Pseudovibrio sp. Tun.PSC04-5.I4: one gene and its partner. The protein of the gene in region 1 binds, or shares a complex with, the protein of each later gene. Links are inferred from orthologs where the notes say so. Each region holds a gene or a part of one and is shown on either strand. Other genes may lie near its edges.

What was found. The genes of interacting proteins can lie anywhere in the genome.
Region 2: the proteins of trxB (region 1) and trxA are in contact, whole or in part, in a crystal structure (PDB 1F6M), measured with the Escherichia coli proteins. The link is inferred for Pseudovibrio sp. Tun.PSC04-5.I4 from one-to-one orthologs.

What each region holds. Positions count from the first base shown.
Region 1 is NZ_FNLB01000006.1:3,902,634-3,907,306, forward strand. The notes cover bases 841-3,707. They hold trxB (thioredoxin-disulfide reductase), read right to left. Parts: upstream 2,822-3,707; coding sequence 1,859-2,821; downstream 841-1,858. Other genes in these bases: BLS62_RS23435 (LysR family transcriptional regulator), read right to left, coding at 919-1,830; BLS62_RS23445 (mitochondrial fission ELM1 family protein), read right to left, coding at 2,884-3,707. Outside these bases: more of BLS62_RS23445, read right to left, coding at 3,708-3,843; BLS62_RS23450 (Lrp/AsnC family transcriptional regulator), read left to right, coding at 4,004-4,480; BLS62_RS23455 (hypothetical protein), read right to left, coding at 4,583-4,673.
Region 2 is NZ_FNLB01000006.1:2,695,051-2,698,688, reverse strand. The notes cover bases 1-2,735. They hold trxA (thioredoxin), read left to right. Parts: upstream 1-1,075; coding sequence 1,076-1,396; downstream 1,397-2,735. Other genes in these bases: BLS62_RS17840 (trimeric intracellular cation channel family protein), read left to right, coding at 2,432-2,735; grpE (nucleotide exchange factor GrpE), read left to right, coding at 1,600-2,244; addA (double-strand break repair helicase AddA), read left to right, coding at 1-963. Outside these bases: more of BLS62_RS17840, read left to right, coding at 2,736-3,070; BLS62_RS31390 (hypothetical protein), read right to left, coding at 3,094-3,402. UniProt on the Escherichia coli protein: Participates in various redox reactions through the reversible oxidation of its active center dithiol to a disulfide and catalyzes dithiol-disulfide exchange reactions.

The DNA.
Region 1 (4,673 bases):
TATGATTCGATAAGTAACGGATGAATGTGGGTTTGTAATTTCATTGATTAGAGTTGGTGAAATATCATTGTTTGAAGAATTACCAGTGATATTTATAGTTAATTTATGGAAAACCTGCGGGAACTACTGAATTCCTATGTCTGCCAATTCCCTGTTTTTGACGGGTTTTCTACCTGTTGCCATGCGAAATAGCCTGGTGAATCCGCCTGTCTCTGCGTGCTTTCCAAATAGTTGATTGTTTTATCTGCTCAAAAATTAGGCGACTATAGGTCAGATGTTGTGCAGCTCTGGTTTGCCGCTTTCTGGTTCTCAAAATGAACGCGTGTTTTTGTGAAAACTAGAGAGGCTCCGGCCTTGGATGTGCGGGCGGAGGGTATGTTTGTCTCCGGTATAGGTGTGCTTCATGCATTATCTCACCTGATTAAGCGTTAAGGCCGCTAGGGCCGTTGGGCTTTGGGCAAAAAAAAACCGGACCAAAGGTCCGGTTTAGAAGTGATGAATGATAAAGCACCTAATGGGTGTAATCACCTTCCAGAGGGGAACAGCTGATCATGTGTCGATGTCACTGGGAGGAGAGGTGTGACAACAACTGATCAACAGCACGTGTATATATGCAGTGCAGCACGGTTCTAGCAATAGTGAATTTTTGCATTGCAGCTATGCATTCTGAGGGGGTCTATATTCCCGCGGTGTTTTCCTGCAGGATCTGACAACTATCGGGTAGGTAACTCTACGGAAGATATTGTCATTTTGGGATAGTCGACTTGAAAAACTAGCCCCACAGCATGACTGAAGGGCCTTGTGTCTTTCAAAGTAATTCTAGTTTTTGCAGTGCAAAACAGAAGAGCGTTTTTCTGAGTTATCCGAGTAGTTAGGGAAGGCCTCATAAGCGACTGCTTGGTTGAAGATCGTTCAGCTCTAGTGCGTCCAGCGTTCAGCGTAGGAAACGAGAAAATCTCTGAAGGCCGTAACGCGGGCCGTATTCTTCAGCTCGGATGGATAAACGAAGTAAGTGTCAAAGCTTGGCAGCTCTTCCTGTGTGACAGACATTACCTGTTTGATACCTGCACTCGGTTCCACCATGTAGTCTGGCAGAATGGCGATGCCGACACCGGTTTGTACAGCTTTCTTGATGCCGGACAGGTTGTTCACCCTCAAAGAGACATCGCGCCTTTCGCCATTGGGCAGGCCAGCCGTCGCGAGCCAGTTCATGGCACGCAGGTAATTGGCCATGTTTTCGCCAATGGTGATGAGGCGGTGATGGTCTAAATCTTCAATAGTGCTCGGGCTTCCAAACCGCTCGATGTACTTCGGGGAGGCGTAAACGTGGAAGTGCACGGTGAAGAGCTTGCGCTGGATGAGGTCTGGCTGGGTGGGCTGGCGTAGACGGATCGCAACATCGGCCTCGCGCATACCTAGATCAAGCTCATCATCCTTACAGATGATTTCCAGCTGCATTTCCGGATAAAGGTCTACAAACTCGTTGACGCGCTGTGTGAGCCATGTGGAGCCCAGGCCGACGGTGGTGGTCACCCGCAATGTGCCACTTGGCTTTTCCTTGGAGTCAGTCAGGCGAGACTGAACAGTTTCAAGTTTTAGCAGAACTTCACGGGCTGTCCGGTACAGGAGCTCGCCCTGTTCCGTTGGTATCAGCCCGCGTGCATGCCTGTGGAACAGGGGAACACCCAGCTCAGCTTCCAGCGCACTTACCTGCCGGCTTACTGCCGACTGACTCATGTTGAGTGCTTCGCCTGCGTGGGTAAAGCTTCCTGCCTGTGCAGCTGCGTGAAAAATTCGCAGCTTGTCCCAATCTAAAGAACGCCCTGGCATTCGTCTTTCCCCCTGTTCTTACAGCTGTTTATTCAGCTGCTTCGCTTGTTGTTGCTACTGCGGCAAGGTAGCGCTCTGCTTCCAAAGCTGCCATGCAGCCCATTCCGGCAGCTGTTACAGCCTGACGGTAATGTTCGTCTGTCACGTCGCCCGCAGCGTAAACACCCGGGATAGAAGTCTGAGTTGAATCAGCCTCTGTCCAGATGTAACCGGAATCTTTCATTTTCACTTGATCTTTGACAAGATCAACTGCTGGAGCATGACCAATTGCAATGAATACACCATCAGTTGGGTATTCAGAGGTTTTGCCAGTCTTACGGTTCTTCAAACGGATGCCATTTACAACAGCTGGGCTTTCAGTGCCGAGAATTTCTTCGACCTGACTGTCCCAGATGACGTTGATCTTTTCGTTCTTGAACAGGCGGTCCTGAAGGATCTTTTCGGAACGAAGGGCATCGCGGCGGTGAACCAGCGTCACTTTGCTTGCGAGGTTGGCAAGGTAGAGGGCTTCTTCAACAGCGGTGTTGCCGCCGCCGATGACGAACACTTCTTTGCCACGGTAGAAGAAACCATCACATGTTGCACATGCGGAAACGCCGCCTGCCTGATACTTTTCCTCAGATGGAAGGCCTAGCCATTTTGCCTGTGCCCCAGTTGCAATCACGAGTGCATCGGCAGTGTAGAGAGTTCCGCTGTCACCTTTGAGCTCAAAAGGGTGCTTGGAGAGGTCAGCTTCCAGAATTGTGTCGTAAACAATCTTGGTACCGACGTTCTCTGCCTGCTTGCGCATCTCTTCCACGAGCCACGGGCCCTGAATTGGATCGGCGAAGCCTGGGTAGTTTTCCACGTCGGTTGTGATGGTCAGCTGACCGCCTGCCTGCACACCGGTGACCAAAAGTGGTTCCAGCATTGCGCGGGCACCATAAATAGCGGCGGTGTAACCTGCAGGACCGGACCCTACGATCAATAGTTTGGTGTGCTTAACAGTCATTTCCCTAGAACCTCAAATTTCGTGCGCAGTTGGATAGTCTCACCGCTTTGTTAGTGGGGGTTCTATCCGTTCGCTCGCTTTTGTTCAATCGCTTTGGATATGGCATCTGCAATATCCGGTGTAGCGTCTATGGGTTCGTAAGTAGGTGCTAATATGGCGCCGGGAAAGGGATGAAGTACTCCCAAGGCCTGCATTTTTGATAAAAAGTAGTCAAACTTTTTGTGAGTACCGGTTGGACGGAAGCCGTAAATGGGTTTTCCGGTCGCGGCAGCCTCTCCCACCATGTTGGTAGAGTCTGTTGTAACTACAACAATTTCAGCGTTGGCTAGGTACTGGATGATCGGGTTTTCGCCTTCCCCGTTCCAGAACATATGCTCATCTGACTTGCCAAGATCGTGAAGTGCAGTTGCAAGGTCGCGCGGGGTCCGACGAGAGCAGGTGATCATTAATGCGTGTGTTTGCGCTAAATCCTTCAAGCCGCCCAGAAGAGAGGTAATGTCGTCTGCTGTGAATTGATGATGCTGAGAATTACCGCCAATGAGCACTGCTGCTCTTGGCTTTGATAGGGCCGCGATCTCAGGAAATGGATTCTGTCTGGCAGCTTGCAGTTTCTGCGCGGAAAATCGATGCGGTGACGTAAGTGTTGTTACGATATTTTTGCCATTTATGGCGTCATGATCCGGTGCCCAAACAATATCTGCAAATTTACTGTTAATCTTTGGATCCTTTAGGAAAACTGTAAAGGTCTTGCCCTTGGAAAGCCACTTTAAGGCGCGTAAGTAGGGCACCGCTCTGCGGCCAGAGGCTATCGCGACAGCAGGATACGGGGGGGCAAGTGGGCTTTCTGGCTTGTGCGGTGAATCTTTAGGGTCTATTGGGCCCCAAGGCATCGCAAAAGTAAAAAACTTACGGGGGGCAACTACTCGTATTTCGTAGGGCATTCCCAAGGCTTCGGCTACGCCGATGCATTGCGCTACGTCTCCGATTTTGCCATCTGTTAAAACCCACAGGTTTTGTGACATTTTGATCCCCAGCTTTCGGGAAGTGTCTGCAAAATGCAAATTGTTGATATAGTCTGTCGCCAATGAGCAATAAACTAGCATTTTGCCTAACTTCATGTTTTAGGCAGTGTTGTAAGACAGGTTAACTGTTAATCCAATAGGACAAGCAAAGGAGACGAGCTTGAAAGCGCGTCTGGATTCGATCGACTGGCAAATTTTGAAGGAGTTGCAGGGGAATGGCCGCATCACCAATGTGGAGCTGGCCCGCCGCGTAGGGATTTCTGCACCTCCATGTTTGCGCAGGGTTCGAGCCCTCGAAGAAGCTGGACTCATTCGTGGATACCGTACTCTACTCGATGAAAAGCAGCTGGGCTATGAAGTAACCGCTTTTGTTATGGTTGGTTTACATAACCAGACAGAAGCCGATCTCGTTGCGTTTGAGGCTCAGGTTAAAGAGTGGCCATTGGTTCGTGAGAGCTACATGGTATCAGGTGAAGTTGATTTCATCATGCGTTGTACTGCTAAAGATCTGGAGTCCTTCCAAAACTTTATCATCCGCGATGTTACCTCCACAAATAATGTGGACCATGTACGCACAGCACTGACCATTCGTCGCATTAAAGATGAGCCGAATGTGCCGATTGATAAGCCTGAGTAATTCTAATACCTCTCAGCACATCACTGAATATGCAAACGGCCTTCGTACTGGAAGGCCGTTTTTGTTTGTGGGGTGTATTTTGCTGATATTAGCTCAACTTGATCAGTTCCACGCTCCGACGGTGATATTAACAGTACCAGAGCTGATGTTACTGCGCGTTTTGGACGGGACCTCCGGTCCATCGTAAGGACCA
Region 2 (3,638 bases), 1.2 Mb from region 1 along the record:
CCATGGCATGAGGAAGCGCTGGAGCTGCTGGGGGAAGGCCAAAAGGAAGAATACAGGCGCCTGCTTTATGTTGCTCTCACGCGCGCTAAGGATCGCCTTGTGGTGTGCGGCTGGGCACCAAAACGCGGCCCGCACGATGAATGCTGGTATACACTCACCCGCAATGGTCTGATTGAAGAAGCCCGCGAGCAAAAAGATGCAAACGGTGAAATAGCGTCATGGCTCTGGACAAAAAATGGCATCGACCAGCCTGAGCCTGTGGTGCCGCGCAGTGCTCCAGTCGTAACACGAGAGAATTCGGCATTGCCGGATTGGGTTGCTCATAATGTTTCATCACCAGAACGCATACGCCGTTTGAAACCTTCTGCTGCCTTTGAAGAAATGGATGCCAAGGAAAACATCGAGCAACAAGACCCAAAGGATGCGCTCGAAGCAGCACGCCAGCCAGAAGACTGGCCTTTGGTACGCGGCCGGATAATTCACAGGCTGCTCGAAATCCTGCCAGATTTGCCAGAGGAACAACGCGAGACCTCAGCAGATCGGTTTTTAACAGGGGCACTGCCTGAGCGTTTTGAACGGAACAGAACTCGGTTGCTGGATGACGTGTTTAATACACTGAATAATCCAGAGTTTGCCGAGCTATTTGGGGCAAACGGCAGAGCGGAAGTTCCCATTCAAGGCATGTTGACGGGGGAGGATGGCAAGCCAGTCGAAATCCTCGGGTTGATTGACCGTCTTTTGGTCAATGACGAAGACGTGACCATTCTTGATTTCAAAACCAATGCTGTAGTGCCGCAAACGGCTCAGGGCGTATCTGAAATTTATATTGCGCAGTTAGCTGTTTATAAGAAACTGCTTGCTGAGCTTTACCCAGGTCGCAAAATAAGAGCGCTGCTGTTATATACATCGGGCCCTCGCCTGATAGAAATACCGGTGGAACTCATGAAAACTTTTAATTTCTAACAGAATGTTGAGAATTCGGTCGCTTGACGCTTGGCTCTCGCGTTCTTATTTTCATGACAACAGAGTTCGCTCATTTGGGGGTGACTCGCGCTAAATTATAGAAGAGGCAAAAATGGCCACTGTGAAAGTTGAAGACGGAAGCTTTGAAGCTGAAGTCCTGAAGAGCTCCACACCAGTTCTGGTGGATTTTTGGGCGACCTGGTGCGGTCCTTGTAAGATGATTGCTCCATCCCTGGAAGAAATCTCCGAGGAAATGGCTGGTGCAGTTAAAATTGTGAAGCTGGACATCGACAGCAACCAGCAGAGCGCAATGAATTACGGCGTGCGTTCTATCCCAACAATGATCCTTTTTAAGGACGGCCAGCCTGCTGCGACTCTCGTTGGCGCGCAGCCAAAGGGCAAAATTGCTGATTGGATCAAGCAGTACTCCTAATTTTGGTGGTATTTGCAACGAAATGCTGAGTAAAATCGGGCATTCTGAGGATCTCCGGGCATGTATGTGGCCGGAGGTCTTTTGTTTTTGGCAAACAGTGACTAAATAGGGTCCAAATAATTTTGTAGCATGGGCGCCGAGCAGCAGCCTTGCTTTACTTCGCTCCTAGCAATTTGGAGCAGGTTTCAAGAGACGGGATGACGATGAGCGATCAAAATAAAACTCCGCACACTGAAGAACAGCTGAATCCAGAAGTTGTTGCTGAAGAAGTAGCCTTTGCGAATGAGGCGGAGCAGGTAGAAGCTGCTGTGGAAGTCGATCCAATCGAAGCACTCAGAGCAGAAAACGCAGCTCTCAAAGACCGTACTTTGCGTACGATGGCTGAAATGGAAAATCTACGCCGTCGCACTGAGAAAGAAGTGAAAGACGCTAAGGTTTACGCCATTGCTGGTTTTGCGCGCGATATGCTGGTGGTCAATGACAACCTTGGCCGCGCAATCGATGCACTGCCAGACGAAGCAACACAGAACGATGAGAACCTCAAAGCTCTGGTTGAAGGCGTTGAATTGGTAGAGCGCGAAATGCTCAACCACCTCGAAAAGCACGGCGTGAAGCGTCTTTCCCCAGAAGGTGAGAAGTTCAACCCGCATTTCCATCAGGCAATGTTTGAAGTTCCAAACACAGAAGTGCCAAACAACACTGTTATGAACGTGGTTCAGGCAGGTTACGTCATTGGTGAGCGTGTGCTGCGCCCCGCAATGGTTGGTATTTCCAAAGGTGGTCCAAAGATCGTTCCTGTAACCGACAAAAATGCAGGACCGGGTTCAACACTAGATAAAGAAGCCTAGGCTTTTTCATCTTTGCGAAGTTTCAAAAACGGGTTACTCACTGAGTGGCCCGTTTTTTGTTAGTGGGTCAACTGCGAATCCATTGTAGGGTTTGGGAGTATTGCAGGTATTGGGTTGCTTTTTGTTTGAGTGTGAGTAACACCTCGAAAATCTGAGAAATATTTAAAAATTAACGGGCTTGATGCAAATGCACTCTGAGATCTGGCAGTACTTGGACTTTTTCGGCGTTGCTGTTTTTGCTGTAACAGGCGGGCTAGTGGCCGCGCGTTTGCGTCAGGATTTTATTGCGTTCTTGTTCTTTTGTTCCCTCACAGGAATTGGCGGGGGTACTCTCAGAGACACCCTGCTCGATGTTCCGGTCTTCTGGATTGAAAATAATAGCTACCTCTATGTGTGCGCTGTTGTCTCCGTTGGCATGTGGTTCTTCGCCCACAAGGTAGAAGCTTGGGGGCGTCCATTGAGATGGCTTGATGCCGTCGGAGTTGCCTCCTACTCAGTCATGGGAGCCGCCAAATCGATTTCTTTGGATGATGGCGCAGCTGTTGCCGTGTTGATGGGCGTTGGGACCGCGACATTTGGCGGAATTCTGCGCGATATTATCGCGGGTCAACCTTCTGCCTTGTTACAACGAGAGATCTATCTTGCGGCAGCTCTTGCCGGAGCGATCACCTATACAGCCACAATTTCGGTGACCGGGCAAAGCAATTTAGCTGTAGGACTTGGCTTTGCGATGGCCATGATCTTGCGCGGCGGTGCAATTGCGTGGGGCTGGCATTTGCCGAGCTATGCGCCTCTTAAGAAGTCTGATCTGGACGAAATAGATTAAGGTGTAACCTGATGTGGGCTGCTTCAGCCTACACACACAAAAAGATGCGACCGGCGTTGGCAGATCAGCCAAGGAAGTTCCAGTCGATTTATAGAGCGTGATTTGCTCATAGAAACGGCGACCGGCGCGGTCACCCTGACATAAACTCCGTCAATATCGCCTTCGTCGTGCTTTTGATGAGGCAAGCTCACCAAATCAAGATGCCAGCCCTCCAGAAGCCATTCTCCGCGAATGTGGGCGTTGAGAGGCTGATGCAGAGCAAATAATGTCAGCACCACGAACTGCGCCGCTAGGATCCGTTGTGGTGCGCACGTTGAAAGAAACCCGCTCATGGCATCAGTCAGTTGTTGAGCGCCGGATGAGCTTCTGTTCCTGTTCTGAAGGCGAAGGGAGCTTATTTTCAATCCGCGTACCAATAAAGCCGACCTCTATTGTGTTTTGAGCGGCAAAATAGTGCGATGCAGAGGAGATCAAAAGAGAACTACTATCCCAGTTTGCTGGGCGAGAAACTTTATGATCTCACGGAGATAGCGATACCCGCACCCACACGGAAACCTCTCGATAAGGT